2 regions of the Phyllobacterium sp. 0TCS1.6A genome follow, and region 2 is predicted to be linked to the other one. Evidence: predicted binding sites of a transcription regulator. Region 2 holds the regulator's gene; the other holds the start of a gene.
The links. The regulator PhoB, encoded in region 2, activates phosphate uptake and scavenging genes when phosphate is short. The targets are predictions, from matches to a motif close to TGTCATNNANCTGTCAT.
Positions count from the first base shown of each region.

Region 1: the regulator PhoB is predicted to act here: its motif matches at 2,158-2,174, upstream of pstS (phosphate ABC transporter substrate-binding protein PstS).

Region 1 covers NZ_JAPMAB010000001.1:531,472-543,105, forward strand. The annotation lists gene OSJ75_RS02505 (ABC transporter ATP-binding protein) at 1-654, shown strand, start outside; gene hisD (histidinol dehydrogenase) at 707-2,029, shown strand; gene pstS (phosphate ABC transporter substrate-binding protein PstS) at 2,315-3,406, shown strand; gene OSJ75_RS02520 (Na/Pi cotransporter family protein) at 3,489-5,213, shown strand; gene OSJ75_RS02525 (vitamin B12-dependent ribonucleotide reductase) at 5,547-9,320, opposite strand; gene OSJ75_RS02530 (NUDIX hydrolase) at 9,930-10,424, opposite strand; gene gpt (xanthine phosphoribosyltransferase) at 10,770-11,267, opposite strand; gene OSJ75_RS02540 (universal stress protein) at 11,425-11,634, opposite strand, start outside.
Region 2 covers NZ_JAPMAB010000002.1:198,933-210,566, reverse strand. The annotation lists gene OSJ75_RS05175 (FadR/GntR family transcriptional regulator) at 1-597, opposite strand, end outside; gene OSJ75_RS05170 (substrate-binding domain-containing protein) at 792-1,835, shown strand; gene pstC (phosphate ABC transporter permease subunit PstC) at 1,919-3,385, shown strand; gene pstA (phosphate ABC transporter permease PstA) at 3,382-4,698, shown strand; gene pstB (phosphate ABC transporter ATP-binding protein PstB) at 4,765-5,538, shown strand; gene phoU (phosphate signaling complex protein PhoU) at 5,565-6,287, shown strand; gene phoB (phosphate regulon transcriptional regulator PhoB) at 6,460-7,146, shown strand; gene OSJ75_RS05140 (GNAT family N-acetyltransferase) at 7,201-7,647, opposite strand; RNA gene ssrS (6S RNA) at 7,819-7,975, shown strand; gene OSJ75_RS05130 (5-formyltetrahydrofolate cyclo-ligase) at 7,996-8,652, shown strand; gene OSJ75_RS05125 (TIGR00282 family metallophosphoesterase) at 8,649-9,473, shown strand; gene OSJ75_RS05120 (TerC family protein) at 9,556-10,299, shown strand; gene OSJ75_RS05115 (biotin transporter BioY) at 10,327-10,902, shown strand; gene OSJ75_RS05110 (DUF1284 domain-containing protein) at 10,899-11,345, shown strand; gene OSJ75_RS05105 (YebC/PmpR family DNA-binding transcriptional regulator) at 11,412-11,634, shown strand, end outside.

The DNA of each region.
Region 1 (11,634 bases), on a different contig from region 2:
GGCAAGTCCACCTTGCTCAACATGGTTGGAGGACTGGACGAACCAACCTCCGGCGAAATCCTGATCGACGGCAAGCCGGTCAACGGACCGGGCAGGGATCGCGGCTTCGTGTTCCAGACCTACAGCCTGTTCGAATGGATGACCGTGGAAGGAAACATCCGTTTCGCCCTGGAAAAAAGCACCTTCTCCAAGGCCGAGAAGAGCGAACTGGTGGCGCATTTCGTCCACGCGGTCGGACTGTCGGGCTTTGAGAAGGCATTTCCGAAACAGCTGTCGGGCGGCATGCGCCAGCGCGTCGCCATCGCCCGTGCGCTCGTCTACAAGCCCTCGATCCTGCTGATGGACGAGCCCTTTGGCGCGCTGGATGCACAGACGCGGGGGATGATGCAGGAATTGCTGCTGCAGATATGGGACGATCACAAGGTGACGGTGCTTTTTGTCACCCATGATGTCGATGAGGCCATTTTCCTCGCCGACAGGGTGGTCGTTCTTGCCAGCCGGCCCGGGAGGATCAAGAAGGTGCTGCCGATAGAGCTGGAAAGGCCACGATCGTTCGAAGTGCTGACCGATCCGACCTTCGCCGCCTACAAGCGGAAAATCCTCGCCGACATTCGCGAAGAGACCCTGAAACTGATGGCCATGGACCATTCCTGACAGAAACATGCCGCCTGCCAATCGGCCAGATCGAGTTCGAAGAAGACACCACATGACCCACGCAATAGCGCTCCATGATCTTGCTGCCCTCACTGCGGAAGAGCGCAACGCGCTCCTGCTTCGCGCCGAGGACGACCTGTCCTATTTCCTCGAGCGGGTGCCGCCCATCATCGAGGCGGTGCGACGCGAAGGCGACGAGGCACTGGTGCGGTTTGCCCGCGAGTTCGATGGCGTGACGCTCGACCCCGGCAGGCTGGCCGTCGAGGAGAGCGAATTCGACGAGGCATTCAAGGCCCTCGATGCGGAGATGATCGAGACGCTCGAATATTCGGCCGACAACATACGGCGCTTCCATGCAGCGCAATTGCCCGGCGACATGTGGATGAAGGAGATCCGCCCCGGCGTGCTGGTCGGCGAGCGATATACGCCGATCGACAGCGCCGCGCTGTATTCGCCGAGGGGGAAGGGCTCGTTTCCCTCCGTAACGCTGATGACCGCCATCCCCGCCATTGTTGCCGGCGTGAAGCTTCCCATCATCCTGACGCCGCCCGGACCGGACGGCAAGGTCGATGCGGCGACGCTCGTCGCGGCGCGCATCGCGGGCGTCGAGAAAGTGTTCCGGGTGGGCGGGGCGCAGGCGGTGGCTGCGGCGGCATTCGGTACTGCCAGCATACCGAGGTGCCACAAGATCGAGGGTCCGGGAAGCCCGTGGTTCCTGGCCGGCAAACGGCTGCTGCAAGGCAAGATCGCCTCGCGCCTGCCTGCCGGGCCGAGTGAAATCATCATATTGGCCGACGAGACGACCGACCCCCGGATGGCTGCCTTGGACCTGCTGATCGAATCCGAGCACGGCCCCGACAGTTCCGCCTTTCTGGTGACGTGGGATCGTGATTTTGCCGAGAAGGTGCGACAGGCCATACCGGCCTATTGGGAGAAGATGAGCAGCAAGCGCGCCGGGTTCTCGGCGACCGTGCTGGGCGGGTCGAGCGGCGGCATCGTCATTGCTTCGTCGCGGCAGGAGGCCTACGACTTCGTCAATGATTATGCGCCGGAGCACCTGCAAATTCTGTCGAAGCAGCCGTTCGATCACCTGTCCGAAATCCGCAATGCCTCCGAAATCCTGCTCGGGGAATATGCGCCGGGATCGATTGCAAACTACATGATGGGGCCGAATTGCGTTCTGCCGACATCGGGTGCGGCGCATGTCCACTCGCCATTGGGCGTGCATGACTTCATGAAGAGTGCATCCATCGGCCACATGACGGCAAAGGGATATGCCGAGATGGCGCCGCATACCCACAGGTTCGCAACCTATGAAGGCTTCGACGCCCACGCAAATGCGGTGTCCGGGCTGCGAAATTTCAATCATCGCTGATACTTGGCTCCGCCGAAGCTGGTGCAGCTTCGATCAGATTCGTTGCCCCTGGGCCTGACAAGATCCCTGTCGGGCCCTTGGCATATCTGCGCCTGATATGGCCGGATTGCGTCGGCACGACAGCGCCCTGTCATCAATGTTTCAACAAACCAAGTTACTGAGAAACTGGCATTAGTTTTAAAGAACAGCGCCCGAACATTCATATGCTCTCTGAACGGGTGGCCTCCGGCCTCCCTGCAACTTTACGATGTTTATGACTACGAGGCGTCGATAATGGAATGTTTCTTGCTGCGCGGCCGTTTGCAACTGGCCGCGGTCTGCTCCGGTCTTGAAGCGGGTCTATTTGGAGCGGGTCTGTTGATGATCGGCCTGCTTCTGGGCTCGAGCGCCCGGGCAGAGCCGATCCGGGGCGCGGGCTCGACATTTGCAGCGCCGATCATAGCAAAATGGGCCGAGAACTACCGGGCGTCGCGCGTCGACGGTGGCGATTTCGCCTCGCCCGACTGGACGGTGGACTACGAACTCGTCGGCTCACTGGCGGGGGTGATGCGGCTTGATCAGCCGGAGCTCGATTTTGCCGCGACGGACGTTCCGATATCGCATGAAGAACTGGTGAAGCATGGGCGCCAGCAGTTTCCGATCGTGCTGGGCAGCGTGGCCGTAGCGGTCAATCTCGAGGGCATTGCAGCCGGCGGCCTGAAACTGTCCGGTCCGGTCCTGGCGGATATCTACCTCGGCAAGATACAGTCCTGGGCTGATCCGGCCATCAAGGAGATCAATCCCGACCTGCAGCTTCCAGACGTCAAGATCCTGCCGATGTATCGCAAGGACGGATCCGGCACGACCCATATGTTCACGCAATATCTGTCGTCCGCCAGCGCTGAATGGAAGGCCGGATATGGCGCCGACACGTTGATTGCCTGGCCGGTCGGCACGGGCGTCGAGGGGACGCAGGATCTTGTTCTTGCGGTGAAGGCGACGCGAGGTGCAATCGCCTATGCGGAATATGGCCAAGCCGAGCGGGCCAATCTGGCATTCGCCGCCATCCTGAACCGGGCGGGCAAGTTCGTCAGCCCTGGTCCGGAAGGCGTCAGGGCGGCGCAGGACGCTGTCGATTGGTCGAAGGCCCAGGATTTTGCCGTCTCTCTGACGGACCAGCCGGGCGAGGCGACATATCCGATCTGCGGGGCGACCTATGCGGTCGTGCCGATCGAGGGGCAATCGCCGGGGCGCTATCGCCGCGTCCACGATTATTTCCGCCTGGCATTCGACACTGGAGCCAGGGATGCCGAGGCGCTTCGGTATGTGCCGCTATCGGAGCCGCTGGTGAGTGAGATCAAGCAATATTGGCTGAGACAACCCGCGGCTGGACATTGAACGCAATGGCAGCCCGGAGCAGGCCCGCGCCCAGATGCGGGAAAATACGGATCGCGCCTCGGCGCTGTGGGGATAGGACAAAATGGATATAGATATTTTCAAGGATATTCTCGTGCCTGTCATTGGCGGGCTCGGAATATTCATGCTCGGCCTGGAGTTCATGTCGAACGGCATTCAGGCGCTCTCGGTCAACAAGATGCGCGCATTCCTGGCCAAGGCAGCCGGCACGCCGATCAAGGGTGTCGTTGCCGGGACGCTGATCACCGGCGTGATCCAATCTTCGACGGCGATGACTGTCATGGTCGTCGGCCTCGTCAATGCCGGCGTCGTCGGCCTCAGACCGGCCATCAGCGTCATCATGGGGGCCAATATCGGCACCACGCTCGGCAATGGCCTGATCGCCCTGCCGCTGGGACCGTTGGGGCTGATCTTTGCCGGCCTGTTCTCCCTGGTCTATTGCTTCTCCAAGAACGAAAAGCTGCGAAACATCGCGCTCGCCTGCATGGGCTTTGCGCTGATCTTCTACGGACTGAACCTGATGACCGGCGGTCTGCGCCCGCTGCGCAATATTCCCGAGGTCATGTCGGTTCTCTCGACGCTGCAGGCGGATTCATACTTCAACCTGATCAAATGCGTGCTTATCGCAGCCGGCGTCACCGCGATGATCCATTCCTCATCGGCGACGATCGGCATCGTGATGGGTCTCGGCGCTGCGGGCGTGCTCGACTGGACGACCGCCGTCGCGTTTTCGCTCGGCGCCGACCTTGGAACGACCATCACTTCGTGGATCGCGTCGCTGAACCTGTCCAGGAATGCAAAACGCGCCGCCTATGCGCATATGTCGTTCAATATCATCGGCGTCTGCATAACCGTGCCACTGTTCTTCATCTCGATCGACGTCCTGGCCTGGGCAATGCAGTGGTTCGGTGGTGACCCGGGCGTGCCCGTGGTGGTGGAAGGCAAGCAGACATTCCCGCTTGTTCCCGTTGCGGTCGGTCTCTATTCCACCTTCTTCAACGTCTTCAACACGGCACTGCTCTTCCCGTTTGTCGGCGTGTTCGAACATGTTCTGGCCCGGATCGGCCGTACCGATGCCGAGGATGCGGAAGATTATTCGACCCCGAAATTCCTCGACCGGAAACTTGCAGGCGATTTCGCCAAGGCAATCCCGGCTGTCCAGCAGGAGACTGCGCGTCACCTGCAAGCCGGGGCCATGTTCCTCGATATCGCCCGCTCGTCGAAATCGGCTCCGTCCGATCCAGGCGAGCACTATCTCGCTACGGACATCCTCAGCCGCGACATACGCGAATATACGGCTTCGCTCATGAAGGAAGACCTGCCTTACGAGCAGCTCGATCTGGTGGCGAGCCTGATCGAGGAGGCGGATTTCACGGCGGCCCTGACCGAGTCGCTGCATCAGGTAGCCCGGCGTGTGCGGCGCGAGGTATTCGGTTCGGAAGCGCGTGCAATCGTCGATGTTGCGCTCAACAAGCTCGACGCCTCGCTGCAGGAAATCCTGCCGGACTACGGCGTCGCCAATCCGCCGATGCCGGCAGGCCATGTCAGTATCCCCGACGTCGAGGAACTGCGCGCGCGAACCCTGGCGCTTGGTCCGAATGCCGGTGCTGCGGAGCGCGGCACCATACTCGCGCTGCTCGGCTCCATCGAGCGGGCGGAAATCCTCATCCATCGTATCGATGCGGAGCGGAAATCGGTCAATCGGCAGGGTATCCTGTCGCGGGCAGCGCGCAGAGCCGAAAAGGCGCAGCCGGTCAATGATCCCGAACTGAGCCCGATGCCGGCATGATTGCCGTCCAATAGAAAAGACGGCACGGCGTATCAACTCGCCGCAAAGAATGACCCGCAATGAATGAAAGCAGAAAGCGGCCTGGTTTTACAGGCCGCTTTTTTCATTGTCCGGCAACATTTGCCGATGTCGCAATCATTACCCATCCGCCCCGTCGGCGATGCGCAGACGATATGTCGAGATGGCGATGGAACAGATTGCAAGTTTTCCGTGAAATCAAAGCCTTCCGCGGCGTTATCAAATCGAGTAGGCAACACCCGGCAGGGCGCAAAAGAAACGGCCCGCTACGCTGGCGGGCCGTTTCTTTATTCAACTATGGGCGTTGTCCGCCAATCAGCTGCAGCCGCTGGTGGCGCCGCATGTATCGCACTTCAGGCAGGTGCCGTTGCGCACCATCGTGAAGTTCGAGCATTCCGAGCAGCTGTCGCCGGTATAACCCTGCATCATCGACTTGATGCGGCGGTCGGAAATCACCTTCTTGGCCGCTGCCTTCGCCTCTTCGGCGGCGGCTTCTGCATCTTCATTCTCGAAGAGTGCGGCCGAAGGGCTGAGTTCAGTCTCCGGACGCTCCTCATAATCGCGCTTGAAGGCAGAGGATTCCTGGCTGACGGCTGCCACGACAGGCTTGGTGGCCAAGGCGGTCGCGGACCTGTTCAGCGCCGTGACGTTTGAAGACACGGCCAGCTTCGAGGCGTTGGACGGAGCGGCCGCTCCCTTCGGGTCCGCCTTGGCCGGTGCAACGACCGTCAGGCTCGCACCGCGGGTCAGGCCCTTGGATACAGGCTCGGCCTTGCCTTCGAATATACCGCGTCCAAGCGAGGTATTGGAAAAATCCGACTGGTCCACATGGGCGAGATCATGGCGATCGAGATAGGAGACGGCCAGTTCGCGGAACACATAGTCCAGGATGGACGTGGCATTCTTGATCGCATCATTACCCTGAACCATGCCGGCCGGCTCGAATTTGGTGAAGGTGAAGGCCTCCACATATTCTTCCAGCGGCACGCCATATTGCAGGCCCAGCGAGATCGCGATGGCGAAATTGTTCATCATCGCCCGGAAGGCAGCGCCTTCCTTGTGCATGTCGATGAAGATCTCGCCAAGGCGGCCATCGTCGAATTCGCCGGTGCGCAGATAGACCTTGTGGCCACCGACCACGGCCTTTTGCGTATAGCCCTTGCGGCGGTTCGGCAGCTTCTCGCGATCATGGACATATTTCTCCACGATGCGCTCGACGATCTTCTCGGTGACCTGCACGGCGCGGGCTGCCGCAGGTGCATCGATCAGCGCCTCGACCGCATCATCCTCGTCCTCCTCGTCATCGGCGAGAAGGGAGGAGTTCAGCGGCTGCGACAGCTTGGAACCATCGCGATAAAGCGCGTTCGCCTTGAGTGCCAGCTTCCACGACAGCATGTAGGCCGACTTGCAATCGTCCACGGTCGCTTCGTTCGGCATGTTGATCGTCTTGGAGATCGCGCCGGAAATGAAGGGCTGGGCAGCTGCCATCATGCGGATATGGCTCTCCACCGAAAGATAGCGCTTGCCGATCTTGCCGCACGGATTGGCGCAATCGAACACCGGATAGTGCTCTTCCTTCAGGAAAGGCGCGCCTTCAAGCGTCATCGCGCCGCAGACATGGACGTTGGCAGCCTCGATCTCCTTGCGGGTGAAGCCCAGCGCCGGCAGCATCTCGAACGAGAAATCGTTGAGCTGCTCATCGGTGAAGCCGAGGACATCCTTGGCAAAAGCTTCGCCGACCGTCCATTTGTTGAATGCAAACTTGATATCGAAGGCGGATTTCAGCGCCGTATTCAGGTTGGCGATGATTTCATCCGTGAAGCCCTTGGCCTTCAGCGAGCCGGGATTGATCGCCGGCGCCTGATTGAGATTGCCATGGCCGACGGCATAGGCTTCGATCTCGGCGATCTGGCTTTCGGAATAGCCGAGCGTGCGCAGCGCTTCGGGTACTGCGCGATTGATGATCTTGAAGTAGCCGCCGCCGGCGAGCTTCTTGAACTTCACCAGGGCGAAATCCGGTTCGATGCCGGTCGTATCGCAATCCATGACGAGGCCAATGGTCCCGGTGGGGGCGATGACCGTCGCCTGGGCATTGCGGTAGCCATGCTTCTCGCCGAGCTCAAGCGCCTTGTCCCAGGCGGAGCGCGCATGGGTAATGAGCGCCTGTTCCGGGCAATGATCGGCGACAATGCCAACCGGATTGACGGCCAGACCCTCATAGCCCTGGCTTTCGCCATAGGCGGCACGGCGATGATTGCGGATGACGCGCAGCATATTGGCAGCGTTCGGCGCGTAGTTCGGGAATGCCCCGAGTTCCTTGGCCATTTCCGCCGATGTGGCATAGGAAATGCCCGTCATGATGGAGGTGAGCGCACCGCAGATGGCACGGCCTTCATCGCTGTCATAGGGAATGCCGGAAGTCATGAGCAGGCCGCCAATATTGGCATAGCCGAGGCCCAGCGTGCGGTATTCATAGGAGAGGCGGGCAATTTCCTTCGAGGGGAACTGCGCCATCATCACCGATATTTCCAGAACGATGGTCCAGAGCCGCGCGGTGTGCTCATAGCCGGCAATATCGAATTTGCCATCCTTGCCGCGATAGGTGAGGAGGTTGATCGACGCCAGATTGCAGGCCGTGTCGTCCAGGAACATATATTCCGAGCACGGATTGGAGGCGCGGATCGGACCAGCCGCCGGGCAAGTGTGCCAATCGTTCATCGTCGTGTTGAAATGCAGGCCCGGATCCGCCGAAGCCCAGGCGGCGTAACCGATCTTTTCCCAAAGATCGCGTGCCTTGAGGCTCTTCATCACACGCCCGTCCTTGCGGGCCGTCAGGTTCCATGAACCATCATTCTCCACGGCGCGCAGGAACTCGTCCTTGAGCGAAACCGAATTGTTGGAGTTCTGGCCGGCTACCGTCAGATAGGCTTCCGAGTCCCAGTCGGTATCATAGGTCTTGAAGTCGATATCCGTGTAACCCTGCCGCGCGAACTGAATGACGCGCTGGATGTAGTTTTCAGGAACCTGGTTCTTCTTCGCGGCCTTGATCTCGCGCTTCAATGCGGGGTTCTTGAGCGGATCGTAGCAATCGCCATTGTCCGCCTCGCAATTGACGCAGGCCTTCATGATGGCTGCAAGGTGCTGCTTGACGATCTTCGAGCCGGTGACGAGAGCCGCCACCTTCTGCTCTTCCTTGACCTTCCAGTCGATATATTCCTCGATATCGGGGTGATCGACATCGACGACGACCATCTTGGCCGCGCGGCGGGTGGTGCCGCCGGACTTGATTGCGCCGGCAGCACGGTCGCCGATCTTGAGGAAGGACATGAGGCCGGAGGAGCGGCCGCCGCCCGAAAGCTTTTCGCCTTCGCCGCGCAGATGCGAGAAGTTGGAGCCGGTGCCCGATCCGTATTTGAACAGACGCGCTTCGCGCACCCACAGGTCCATGATGCCGCCTTCATTGACCAGATCGTCGGCGACGGACTGGATGAAGCAGGCATGCGGCTGCGGGTGTTCATAGGCGGATTTGGATTTCGTCAGCTTGCCGGTATCCGGATCGACGTAATAGTGACCCTGGCCCGGACCATCGATGCCATAGGCCCAATGCAAGCCGGTGTTGAACCATTGCGGCGAATTCGGCGCCACGCGCTGCGTCGCCAGCATATAGGCAAGCTCGTCGCGGAAGGCGAGGGCGTCGGCCTCGCTGTCGAAATACTTGCCCTTCCAGCCCCAATAGGTCCAGGTGCCGGCAAGGCGATCGAACACCTGGCGCGCATCCATTTCGGAACCGTAGCGCTGATCGGCCGGCAGCTCCGCCAGAGCCTCTTCATCGGCGACCGAACGCCAGAGCCAGGAAGGAACGGCGTTCTCCTCGACCTTCTTCAGGCGCGCAGGCACGCCTGCCTTGCGGAAATATTTCTGGGCAAGGATATCTGCCGCAACCTGGCTGAACTGAGCCGGGACGTCGATATTTTCCAGGCGGAACACAACGGATCCATCCGGATTCTTGATCTCGCTGGTCGCTACGCGAAATTCGATTTCCGCATAGGCCGACTGGTTCTCTTTCGTGAAGCGCCGTTCGATCCGCATTTCTTCGTCCTCGTCTCTATATATAGTGTCCAATCGGCGCCGTGTGAAGACTTGGCGCCTCAGACACAATTCCTCTGATCCCGCCTTCGAATCCGAAAGCCGGCTGCTTCGCCCTGGTTTTCCCAACCGCCTGTTATCTCGGCGTGGTCTCTTCCGGGCGGTTCATATTCCCGATGCGTCGTCTTTGATTCCTGCCTTGAAGGCATTCAACACTATCTGGTGGTTATGATGGCTGCAAACACTAAATATAGTGTTAACAGCTAAATTTGTCCACCTCGATCCTGCTTTGGGAAACCTCCATTTTCGCACATGTATCGCTGCTCGCGGACCCGTGTGGAAACCGCGTTAAAACGTTGTTCTAACTGGAAAATGAAGACCGGCTACAAACTCCGGCCACGCCACCAACGCAACGGATTACATAAAAAATGACTCGGGTCACAGCGTCAAGAATTAGTTTCTGACGAATTTATGACGCAACATCTTGTGTGTCACATATGTGGATAACGGGGAGAACGAAATTATTTTCGGACAATGTTGCGACGGGATGCGTCGGCGTCGCTACGAAAGACCGATGGACGCCGCCGGCGCATCCAAGGACAATGAAAAATATCAGCCCGCCACGACCGCATTCGGATCGAAGCTGCGCAAGAGTTCTTTCAGGCCCGGCTCCTCGACGCGCTGCGCGGCTTCCTCGCGGCTGAACCAGTCGAGGCGACGTTCGCCGCGCTCCGGCCATTTCTTTTCCTGGCGCTCGAAAAGGAGAGGGAAGACATCGACGGTGAAGTCGCCATTCTCGCCCTCGCACACATCGTGCTTCTCATAGGTGTAGGTGCCGACGGGCACAGGGTAGGTCTCGCCGCGAACGCCGGCTTCCTCATAGGCTTCCGCTTCGGCCGATTGAACGAACGTCTTGCCCACCTGCGGCCAGCCTTTGGGCAGCACCCAGCGCCCGGTGCCGCGGCTCGTGATCAGCAACACCTCCGGTACCTGTTTCTTCAACCTGTAGACGAGGGCGGCAACCTGGCGGACCCTTCCATTCGGGGTCTCGATCCGCTTGGCGGTTACGAGCTCGTCTTGATACATAATATTCAAGGCTTCACTCATTTCGTTGTCTTGCTGCGTGATTTTGGACCGATTCGCGCGATTAGCAATTGTTGATGACCCAAACGGGCGTCACTAACCGGCAGTTGTGGCCATTCTTTGAACAGCAGTGCAAAAATACCACAACGACGGACCCTGGACATGGTTCCTGATAAATTTTCAAGATTCCAAAATGACTAGCACGCCAGTGTGACACCCGAATGAAGGATCATCCGGACGACTTGTTCCGATATCATGGCCAATGCGTGCCGGCGGTCGCAAATGCGACCGAATATGGTCCGCTTGAGAAGTTGGACGCGGCTTGGGCGGTGAGGGATCTCGGCTGGCTGACCGGCAATGTCCCGGTCGTCAGCCCTTGTGGCCCTTGGTGATCGGTTCCTGATAGACCAGTCCCATGTCCCAGGGAAAATAGATCCAGGTGTCCTGCGAGACTTCGGTGACGAAAGTATCGATCAGCGGACGCCCCTTCGGCTTGGCGTAGACGGTGGCAAAATGTGCGCGGGGCATCATGGCGCGCACGACCGCCGCCGTTTTGCCCGTATCGGTCAGGTCGTCGATGACGAGGACGCCGTCACCTTCGTTCTCGAGCAGGCGGGCATCGACATCCTTCAATACCTTGAGTTCGCCCTGCTCGTCATAATCATGATAGGAGGCGATGCAGACCGTCTCGATCATGCGGATGCCCAGTTCCCGGCAGATGATGGCCGCCGGCACAAGTCCGCCGCGGGTGATGGCCACCATGGCCCGCCACTCGCGCTGCATGCCGGCCACGCGCCACGCCAGAGCGCGCGCATCGCGGTGAAACTGGTCCCAGGAGACCGGAAAGGCTTTGTCAGGCAGTGACATGGCGCGAACTCCATCGATTGATCGCCGAGCGACTTGCGCTCACATCGGCCCGCAATAACGGGAAAACGGCGTGGAAGGCAAGCGGCTTGCGCCGATCCTGCGCTGCCATGCCAGTCGCCTGTGGATTATGCGCCATCGCCACCGGGCGAAACCGGGCCTAGCGCGACATCAACGTCAGACATGGCATGTCCGTCATGATCGACGTGGTGACGCCGCCAAACACCCATTCCTTCAAGCGCGACTGGCTGAATGCACCCATGACGAAGAGCGAGGCGTCATTCTCTTCGATCCGCTTCCTGAGGATCTTGTCCGTGGCCTCGCCATTGGATTCGATGGTGCTCGGCTTCACGTTCACCCCGTGGCGGCG
Region 2 (11,634 bases):
GCCCGAGGCTATGGCGTCGATGATGGCGACATGCGCCGCCATGTCGGGCTCCGGCAGTTCGCCCGTCACCGTCGCCTGGATGACGTCGCTGATCGAGGCCGAGAAGAAATCGTAGACTTCGAGCAAGGCCCTGTTGCCGGAGGCGGTCACGACCGCGCGGTGGAAGGCGAAATCGCGCTGGATATAAACCGAGCGGCGGGAAGGTTCGTATTCGCCGCGCCGCGCCAGCAGGACGCGCAGGTCGGTGATGGCGTCCGGGTTGGCGCGCAGCGCTGCAAGCCGCGCTGCCTCGACTTCCAGCGCGCACCGGGTCTCGACCTGGTCCCGCAGGCTGGTGCGGCGCATGCGCAGCATGCCCTCTTCGACGTCCAGCGTCGATTTCACATAGGTGCCGGAACCCTGGCGCGTCTCGAGCAGCCCCTTGGCGGCCAGCACCCGCACGGCTTCGCGCACCGGGCCACGGCTGACGCCGAGCATGGCGGCGAGTTCGGTCTCGTTGGGGATGCGTTCGCCGACTTTCCAGCGGCGCGAGACGATCTCGGCGCGGATATTGTCGATGGCGGCATCCGCAAGATTGGTGCGGTTGACGGATTGCATGCGAAGTCCTCAAGTCATCTGATGATTTGATCATTAGACGATAATCCGGCCGCCGTCAAACAGGCGCAACGGGCGTCCGCGACGGGAATCCCGGCGACGTGCGCAGAACTGTTAAATAACTGTCATATGACTGTTATATTGGTCCTATAGACGGCAGTCGTCACACGGATTTTACAACCCCAGGAGCTGCTCCTATGACCCAATATTTCTCAAAAGCCGCTTTGCTTGCCATTGCGGTGGCCGCCTCGACAGGCGCCGCATCCGCCCGCGACCAGATCCAGGTTGCAGGTTCCTCCACGGTTCTTCCCTATGCCAAGATCGTTGCCGAGGCTTTCGGCGAGACCTTCCCGAACTTCAAGACCCCGGTCGTTGAATCCGGCGGTTCGGGCGCAGGCATCAAGGAATTCTGCAAGGGCGTCGGCGAAAACACCATCGACATCGCCAATGCTTCGCGCGCCATGAAGGATACCGAGCTGAAGTCGTGCGTCGATGCCGGCGTCAAGGACGTTCAGGAAGTTCGCATCGGTTATGACGGCATCGTCTTCGCCACGGACATCAAGGGCCCCGATTGGGCGCTGAGCCCGAGCGACGTATACCTGGCCCTCGCAGCCAAGGTCGTCGTCGACGGCAAGCTCGTCGACAATCCGAACACCAAGTGGAACCAGGTCAATCCGAAGCTGCCGGACTGGGACATCGCCGCCTATATCCCGGGCGAAAAGCACGGCACCCGTGAAGTCTTCGAGGAAAAGCTCCTCGCTGCCGGCTGCGAAGCCACCAAGGCATCCGAGACCATCGCAACGCTCGGCCTCGACAAGAAGGCTGCTGCCGCAGCCTGCATCGCCGTGCGCAAGGACGGCAAGGCGATCGACATCGACGGCGATTATGCCGAGACGCTCGCCCGCATCGATGCCAACAAGACCGGCGTCGGCGTATTCGGCCTGGCATTCTACGAAAACAATGCCGACAAGCTGAAGGTCGCAACGGTCGACGGCATCGTGCCGAGCACCGAGACCATCTCTTCGGGCAAGTACCCGGTTTCGCGCCCGCTGTTCTTCTACGTCAAGAAGGCGCATCTCGGCGTCATCCCCGGCCTGAAGGAATATGTGGATTTCTTCCTCGACGACCAGATGGTCGGTGAAGACGGTCCGCTGGTCGAATACGGTCTCGTCGCTGCCCCGGAAGCGGAACGCAAGGCTCAGCGCGACGCCTTCGCTGCCGGCGAAACGCTCAAGAACTAAGCATGATCGGAACATGAGGCCGCCGCGAGGTGGCCGCATGGTCTTGTAAAATCTGAATTGGCGGACGGATCGAGGAAGCCCTGATGTCCACATTGCTGGTATTTGTGATTGTCGTTGCCATAGGCATCGTCGGCTATTTCATCGGCCGGCAACGCGCGGTGCACAACGAGAAGTCGGGCGCCAAGGCGCATTCCCTGCCGCACTATCACGGATGGTGGGTCTTTCTCGTTTCCGTCCTGCCCGCAATCATCTTCCTCGGCATATGGGCGTCCGCATCCAGCCTCTATCTCGAGCGCAACGCCATTTCGAAACTTCCCGTCCACAATGCGGAAAGCGTGATCGCCAGCCAGAGCCTCGAGATCGGCATGGTCAGCGGCATTGCGCGCGGCCTCGCCCGCCTCAGCGAGGAGGAAAAGGCCAGCCTGCCGCAAACCTTCGCCGAATTGCGGCCGCTCCTTTCCAGCAAGGGCGTGGCTCTCGCGACGGAAGGCCAGGATTTCATGATCCCGATCGCCGTCGAATGGAACAGGAATGCCACGCGGCTGAGCGTCATAGGCGGCACGATCGCCATTGGACTGGCCCTCGCCGGCGCGATATTCGGCCTGTCGCGCGTCGGGGTGCGCTCGCGCGCCCGCAACAATGTCGAGCGGATCGTGCTCTGGGGCCTGCTTGCAGCCTCGACCATCGCCATCCTGACGACGGTCGGCATCATCCTGTCGATGCTGTTCCAGACCATCACATTCTTCCAGTCCGTATCGCCGCTCAACTTCTTCTTCGGCACCGTCTGGGATCCGCGTTTTGCCGATGCCGGCTCCGGCGGCTCGCAGGGCCAGTTCGGCCTGATCCCGCTTCTGGCCGGTACGCTCTATATCGCCTTCGTCGCCATGCTCTTCGCGGTCCCGGTCGGGCTCTTCGCAGCCATATACATGGCGGAATATGCCAGCCCCAAGGTGCGCTCGGTGGTCAAGCCGCTGCTCGAGGTGCTGGCGGGCATCCCGACCATCGTCTACGGCTTCTTCGCCCTCGTTACGGTCGGGCCATTCCTGCGCGATTTGAGCGCGGCGCTGGCGGGCGGCTATGCCTTCATCCAGGCGCAGAGCGTGCTTACCGCCGGCATCGTCATGGGCGTGATGCTCATCCCCTTCGTCTCCTCGCTGTCGGACGACATCATCACCGCCGTGCCGCGTTCGCTGCGCGACGGCTCGCTCGGCCTCGGGTCGACGCCTTCCGAAACCATCAAGCGGGTGGTCCTGCCCGCCGCCCTCCCAGGCATTGTCGGCGCCCTGCTGCTCACGGCCTCGCGCGCCATCGGTGAAACGATGATCGTGGTGCTGGCAGCGGGCGTCGCCGCGCGGATCAGCATCAATCCCTTCGAGGCGATGACCACGATCACGGTCAAGATCGTCAACCAGCTGACGGGTGACCTCGAATTCAACTCGCCGCAGACCCTCGTCGCCTTCGCGCTTGGCCTGTCGCTGTTCTTCATTACCCTGGCCATGAACATCTTCGCACTCTACATCGTGCGCAAGTACCGGGAGCAATACGAATGACCGATACGACACTCAATGCCCCGGCCGTTGCGGCCAGGCCGGCCCGCCGCGATATCGGCCTGAAGCGCCGCTATGCCGCCGAGCGCCGGTTCAAGATGTACGGGATCATCGCCATCGCCATCGGCATCTTCTTCCTGGCCGCACTGTTGTATTCGGTCATTTCGAACGGCTACACGGCGTTCTGGCAGACCGAGGTCAACCTGGCGATCAATTTCGATCCGGAAGTCATCGATCCCGACAACAAGCGCGCGACCGATCCATCGGTGCTTTTGACGGCGAATTATCCGGTCCTGGCGCGCAATGCGCTGGCGGAGAAGCTCGGCGTCAGCAAGACGGACCGCCCGGCCATGCGCGAGATGAGCAAGCTGTTCTCGGATGGCGTGCGCGGCCAGCTGCGCGAGCTCGTTGCCGCCAATCCGTCGCTGATCGGCACGACGCAGAATATCTGGGTCCTGACCGGCGCGGACATCGATTCAGCCTTCAAGGGCCAGATCGACATCAGCGTCGAGGAGAGCCGCCGCAAGGTCTCCGACCGGCAGCTCGGCTGGATGGAGCAGCTGAAGGGCGAGGGCGCCATGACACAGCGCTTCAATTCCGGGCTCTTCACCTATGGCGCGTCGAGCCGCCCCGAGACATCGGGCCTCGGCGTCGCCCTGGTCGGTTCGCTCTACATGATGCTGATCGTGCTCGGCCTGTCGCTGCCGATCGGTGTCGCCGCGTCGATCTACCTGGAGGAATACGCCAAGAAGAGCCGCCTCACGGACATTATCGAGGTCAATATCAACAATCTCGCGGCCGTGCCCTCCATCGTCTTCGGCCTGCTCGGCCTCGCGGTCTTCATCAACTTCTTCAACCTGCCGCGCTCGGCCTCGCTGGTCGGCGGACTGGTGCTGACGCTGATGACGCTGCCGACGATCATCATCGCCACCCGCGCGGCCTTGCGCGCCGTGCCGCCATCCATCCGCTCGGCGGCGCTCGGCGTCGGCGCCTCGAAGACGCAGATGGTGTTCCACCACGTCCTGCCGCTCGCCGCGCCCGGCATTCTTACCGGCACGATCATCGGCCTTGCCCATGCGCTGGGCGAAACGGCGCCGCTGCTGCTGATCGGCATGGTGGCCTTCGTCGCCAACAGCCCGGTAACGCCGCTCGATCCGGCAACCGCGCTGCCGGTGCAGATCTATATGTGGGCGAACGAGGCGGAGCGCGCCTTCGTCGAGCGCACCTCCGGCGCGATCATCGTCCTGCTGCTGTTCCTGGCGGTCATGAATATAACGGCTATCATCTTGCGCCGGCGCTTCGAGCGTCGCTGGTAAAACGAAAAGGCTTGTCCTATGAACCTGATGACGGAACGAAATCTCGAAAAAGCGGTGAATGAAAAAATGAACGCACAGTTCAACGCGATCAAGATGCAGGGCAAGGATGTCACCGTCCATTACGGCGACAAGCAGGCCCTGTTCGGTGTCAGCCTCGATGTTCCTGAGAAGATGGTAACGGCGCTGATCGGGCCTTCCGGCTGCGGCAAATCCACCTTCCTGCGCAGCTTGAACCGCATGAACGATACGATCGAAGGTTGCCGTGTCGGCGGCCAGATCACGCTGGACGACGAGGATATCTACAATCCGAAGATCGACGTGGTCGAACTCCGCGCCCGCGTCGGCATGGTGTTCCAGAAGCCCAATCCGTTTCCGAAGTCGATCTTCGAGAACGTCGCCTATGGCCCGCGCATCCACGGCCTTGCCCGCGGCAAGCAGGAGCTCGAGGAGATCGTCGAGAAGAGCCTGCGCCGCGCCAGCCTCTTCGACGAGGTGAAGGACCGCCTGCACGAGGCCGGCACGGGCCTTTCCGGCGGCCAGCAGCAGCGCCTGTGCATTGCCCGCGCCATCGCCGTCAGCCCGGAAGTCATCCTGATGGACGAGCCCTGCTCGGCACTCGATCCGATCGCCACCGCCAAGGTGGAGGAACTGATCGACGAACTGCGCCAGAACTATACGATCGTCATCGTGACGCATTCGATGCAGCAGGCCGCCCGCGTGTCGCAGCGCACGGCGATGTTCCATCTCGGCAATCTGGTGGAAGTCGGCGATACCGAGACGATGTTTACCAATCCGACCGAAAAGCGCACACAGGACTACATTACCGGACGCTTCGGCTAAGCGGTGGAGGAACAATCATGACCGACCTGCAATCCCAGCATACGGTACGCGCCTACGACGAGGAACTGAAGTTCCTCACCCACAAGATCGCCGAGATGGGCGGCCATGCCGAGCGCATGGTCGAACAGGCCATCACGGCCATGGTCAATGCCGATAACGCGCTGGCGCAAAGGGTCATCTCGGACGACCTCATCCTCGATGCGGGCCAGCGCGAGATCGACGAGCGGGCGATCACCATCATCGGCAAGCGCCAGCCCATGGCGATCGACCTGCGCGAGATCATCGGCACGATTCGCATTTCCTCCGATCTCGAGCGCATCGGCGACCTCGGCAAGAACATTGCCAAGCGCGTGGTGGCCGTGACGGAAACGCGGCAGACGCTCTCCGTCTATCGCGGCCTGCAGACCATCGCCGAACTCGCCTTGACGCAGCTGAAGGACGTGCTCGACGCCTATGCGACGCGCTCGATCCAGCAGGTCAATATCGTGCGCGAGCGCGACGACGAGATCGATGCGCTGTACACCTCGCTCTTCCGCGAGCTCCTGACCTATATGATGGAAGATCCACGCAATATCTCGGCCTGCACGCATCTGCTGTTCTGTGCCAAGAATATCGAGCGGATCGGCGATCACGCGACCAATATCGCGGAAACGGTCTATTATATCGTCACCGGTTCGCAATTGCCGGCCGAGCGGCCCAAGGAAGACCAGACCCACAGCATCGTGGTCGATGAAGCCAACCTGTCCTAGTATCGCAATGCCGAATTTCGCAACCCGTCGCAACCCGGTACCGGCGATCCCAGGATCGGGAATGCCGGTGTTTACAGGAGGAGGCGCCTTGCGGTGCTTCCTGTCACACTCGGTTCCCGCGCGGAAAGCCGGTTCCACCGTCCAGGATTTGCTCTAGTCAGCGGATAATCTCATGGCCATAGCTCCGAAGATCACTGTAGTTGAAGATGAAGAAGCGCTCAGCGTCCTGCTTCGATACAATCTTGAAGCAGAGGGTTATCTCGTCGACACCATCGCCCGTGGCGACGAGGCGGAAATAGCCCTGCGCGAGAAGGTTCCGGACCTGCTCATACTGGACTGGATGCTGCCGGGCCTTTCCGGCATCGAGCTATGCCGCCGGCTGCGCACGCGCCGCGAAACCGAGACGCTGCCGATCATCATGCTGACGGCGCGCGGCGAGGAGAGCGAGCGGGTGCGCGGCCTTGCCACCGGCGCGGACGACTACATGGTCAAGCCGTTTTCGACGCCGGAACTGCTGGCCAGGATCAAGGCCATGCTGCGCCGAGTCAATCCGAGCCTGTTGTCGCACGTCCTCAGCTTCGGCGATCTGAAGCTCGACCGCGAGCAGCATCGCGTCTTCCGCAAGGAGCGTGAACTGAAGCTCGGGCCGACCGAATTCCGGCTGCTGGAATTCCTCATGCAATCGCCGGGGCGGGTTTTCTCGCGCGGCCAGCTGCTCGACAATGTCTGGGGCGCCGATATCTATGTCGACGACCGCACGGTCGATGTCCATGTCGGCCGCCTGCGCAAGGCGATCAATGTCGGCCGCTCGCCGGACCCGATCCGCACGGTGCGCGGCGCCGGCTATTCATTCGGCTAGGCGTTTGCCGGCAGGGCATATTCCAGCGGGCGCGCCGCCCCGTCTTGGGATGGATCAGATCGCCTTCACATATTTGATGAAGGGCGTCACCTTGGCCAGCCGGTCATAGAGCAGGCGCGCCGTTTCATTGTCCCGGTTGGTCATCCAGTAGACGGAGTGGATATCGTCCGCCTTCGCCTGCGCGTGGACCGCCTCGATCAGGGCGCGGCCGACGCCTTTGCCGCGGCTGTCCGGATCGGCATAGAGATCCTGCAGATAGCAGACATTGGCCACGCTCCAGCAGTGGCGGTGGTAGAGAAAATGCGTCAGCCCGACCGGCTTGCCGTCCCATTCGGCGATGAGGCCGCGGAATTCGCCATCGCCGCCGGAATTCAGGCGCGCGAACGTCGTCCGGTAGACTTCCTCGGCAACGCTGGTCTCGTAGAAGTCGAGATAGCCGGTCCAGAGGCGGCGCCATTCGGTCTCGTCCGAACGCCGCAGGGGGCGGATCAGGATGGTCATGATTTTCCTCGTCTCATGGGTGTGTGGGGTCGGGTGAGAGGGGGCGGGTGAGGGCTGTGGTGCGGCATCGTAGCCCGGTGTCCGGCCTTCAACAAGCATCGCCCGGCGCCGGCGGCAGAAATCGTCATCGGCGCTCTGGCAGAAAACCGTGCCCCGTCCTATATTCGTCGCGGCGCTCTGCGCTTCTCGACAGGAGAGACATATTCCCCGGGGCCTTAATGATCCCTTAGGGAGCTGTCCCTGAGGAGGCCCGTGGGCCTCTTCACACGGCGCCCACCTACTTTGTAGGTTCCCGGGATCGACTTCTCCATCGGTTGTGTGGACGCCACTGTTTCATCCCGAGCCGGCTTGCCGGCGCCTCATGAAAACAAGCGCGTGCATCATCCGTCTTCCGTCAAAGAGCTGAAAAAAACGCTGCGTCTCGAGGCTTTGGCCAGGCGCGACGCGCTGTCCGCCGAATATCGGACGCAGGCCTCGCAGCGGATCGCGGCAGCGGGGCTCGAGACTATTCCTGTCGCGCCCGGCGAAATCGTCTCCGGCTTCTGGCCCATCCGCTCCGAGGTCGACCTGCGGCCGCTGCTGCACGCGCTGGCCCAGCGCGGTGCGCGGCTTTGCCTGCCGGCTATCATCGACAAGCAGACCATTGTCTTCCGCGAGCATCGCGACGATGCGGCGATGGTGGAGACGGGCTTCGGCACGTCGGGTCCCGCCGAGGATGCGCCCGTGCTCGATCCACAGCTGATGCTGGTGCCGCTGGCCGCTTTCGATGCGCGCGGCCATCGCATAGGCTATGGCGCCGGCTATTACGACCGGGCGATCGCCGCGCTTCGCCGCAAGGGCGCCCGGCCGCGCCTCGTCGGCATCGCCTTCGACTGCCAGCAGGTGGCGACCGTGCCCGACGAGCCGCATGATGTGCCGCTGGCGGCCATCCTCACCGAAAGCGGCTTGCGCCGCTTCGCAACGACCGATAAAGCCAGTGAAAATACCTTCAGGATGGATGTGTGAGATTACTTTTTCTTGGTGATATGGTTGGACGCACGGGACGCACCGCGGTCCATGAGAAGCTGCCGGGGCTGATCGTCGATCTGAAGCTCGATTTCGTCATCGTCAACGGTGAGAATGCGGCGGGCGGTTTCGGCATTACCGAGGAAATCTTCCGCGATACGATCGGCGCCGGCGCCGATGTGGTGACGACCGGCAACCACGTCTGGGACCAGCGCGAGGCGCTCATCTTCGCCGCCCGCGAGGAACGGTTCCTGCGCCCCGCCAATTTCCCGGTCGGCACGGCGGGCAAGGGCTCTGGCGTCTATCTCGCCAGGAACGGCGCGCGCATCCTCGTATCCAACATCATGGGCCGGGTCTTCATGCATCCCGACCTGCACGATCCCTTCACGGTGGCGGAGGAAATCCTCGCCGCCTGTCCGCTCGGCGAGCAGGCGGATGCGGTCGTCTTCGATTTTCACGCGGAAGCCACCAGCGAGAAGCAGTGTTTCGGCCATTTCGTCGATGGAAGGGCCAGTCTCGTCGTCGGCACCCATACGCATGTGCCGACCGCCGACGCGCAGATCCTCAATGGCGGCACGGCCTACATGTCCGATGCCGGCATGTGCGGCGATTATGATTCCTCCCTCGGCATGGAAAAGGAGGAGCCGCTCAACCGTTTCCTGTCGAAAGTGCCGAAAGGCCGTTTCGAAGCCGCCAGCGGACCAGCCACGATCTGCGGCGTCGGCGTCGATATTTCCGACCGCACCGGCCTTGCCGAAAGGATTGCACCGCTGCGCATCGGGCCGCGGCTTGAAGAAACCATACCGGCATTCTGGAAATAAGTTGACCATTCCAGCACATGCAGACTTAATTCGCCCAAATGCTTCGCACCATCCGGTCACTCAACAAGGAATGTAAGACCCCATGGAAGCCCTGCTCTCTCATTTCGATTTCATCTATCAGCCAGCCGGCCTGATCGCGCTCGTCACCCTCGTGGTGATGGAGGTCGTGCTCGGCATCGACAATCTGATCTTCATTTCGATCCTGACCAACAAGCTGCCGCAGGAGCAGCAGGCCCGCGCCCGCCGGCTCGGCATCGGCGCCGCGCTCATACTGCGGCTCGCGCTGCTGTTCACGATTTCGATCATCGTCCAGCTGACGGAGCCGGTCTTCGAGGCATTCGGACATGGCTTCTCCTGGCGCGACATTATCCTCATCGCCGGTGGTCTCTTCCTCGTGTGGAAGGCCACCAAGGAGATCCACCACACGGTGGACCACGAGGATGCCAAGGAAGACGTGATCGGCAAGCAGGTGACCCTGACGATGGGCGGCGCCATCACGCAGATATTGCTGCTGGACCTGGTTTTCTCCGTCGATTCCATCATTACCGCGGTCGGAATGACCGATGAGATCGTCATCATGATCATCGCCGTCATCACCGCCGTCGGCGTCATGCTGTTCGCGGCGGAACCGCTTTCGCGCTTCATCGCCGCCAATCCGACGATCGTGATGCTGGCGCTCGGCTTCCTGCTGATGATCGGCATGACGCTCATCGCCGATGGCTTCGGCTTCCACGTGCCGAAGGGCTATATCTACGCGGCCATGGGCTTCTCCGCACTGGTCGAAGGGCTCAACATGCTTGCCCGGCGCCGCAAGAAGAAGCATTAGAAACGAACGGATTTCAAGGAGTACCAAATGACCCCGAATGTGCTGCCAGAGGCCTATGTGCCGCTGAAACTGGCGAACGGGAACCTCGCCTACCAGGTTCTCGCCGTCCTCCTCGGCACGGCATTTCTCGCCGCGAGCTCGTGGATCGAGGTGCCGATGTATCCGGTGCCGGTGACGATGCAGACCTTCGCGGTGACGCTCGTCGGTGCGCTTTATGGCTGGCGCCTCGGCGCTGTCACGGTGCTGGCCTGGCTGGGCGAAGCGATGATCGGTTTCCCGGTTCTTGCCGGCGGGGCAGGCGGCTTCGTCCATTTCGTCGGGCCGACGGCCGGCTATCTCGCGGGCTTCGTGGCGGCAGCCGCAGCGGCCGGCTTCCTCGCAGAGCGCGGCCTGACCCGCAATCCGCTGGTGTCGTCGCTCGTCATGCTGATCGGCAATGTCATCTGCCTGGCGCTCGGCGCGGCATGGCTCAGCTACCTGTTCGGTTTCGACATCGCCTGGACGAGCGGCGTTGCACCGTTCCTTGCCGGCGCGGTGCTCAAATCCGCCTTGGCGGCCGCGACGATCGAGATCATGCGCCGCCGGGGTCTGCGCCTGTCTTGACGGTCAGGCTTCGCCCGCATCACCTGTTGTGCATGCTGACCTATGTCGGCAAGGGCTATAGCGAGGCCTTCGTCGACAATTATGACAGGATCATAGCAAGGCTCTCGGCGGGCGAGGATGTGCTGATATGCGAGGGGCCGGACGATGTCTGCGGCCCCTTGCTCGTTTCCGCCGATGCGCATTGCCGCCGCGAGAGCGTAACCGTCCGCGACCGCAACGCCTTGCGCGAAGTCGGGCTGCTGCAGGGGCGGCCTCTTGCCGTCGGCGACACGATGCGGCTCGATGCCGGGCTGCTGGCGGCGTTTCGCGACGCCTTTGCCAAGGGTGCGACGCGCAGCGCCTGCGGCGGCTGCGAATGGGCGGATCTCTGCTCGCGCGTGGCGAAATCGGGCTTCGACAATGTCAGGCTGGTGGCCAGTGCGGTTCGGCACACGGCACAGTAGACGAACAGGGCGTTTTTCCCTATAAGGGCGCCATTCCAAAATCGCGATAATCTATGCAGGGGCGCCATGGCCGGCCATTCACAGTTCAAGAACATCATGCATCGCAAGGGGCGTCAGGACGCCGTGCGGTCGAAAATCTTCTCCAAGCTCGGGCGCGAAATCACCGTCGCCGCCAAGCAGGGCCTGCCGGACCCGGCAATGAACCCGCGCCTGCGCCTGGCGGTGCAGAACGCCAGGGCTCAATCGATGCCGAAGGACAATATCGAGCGGGCGATCAAGAAGGCGGCCG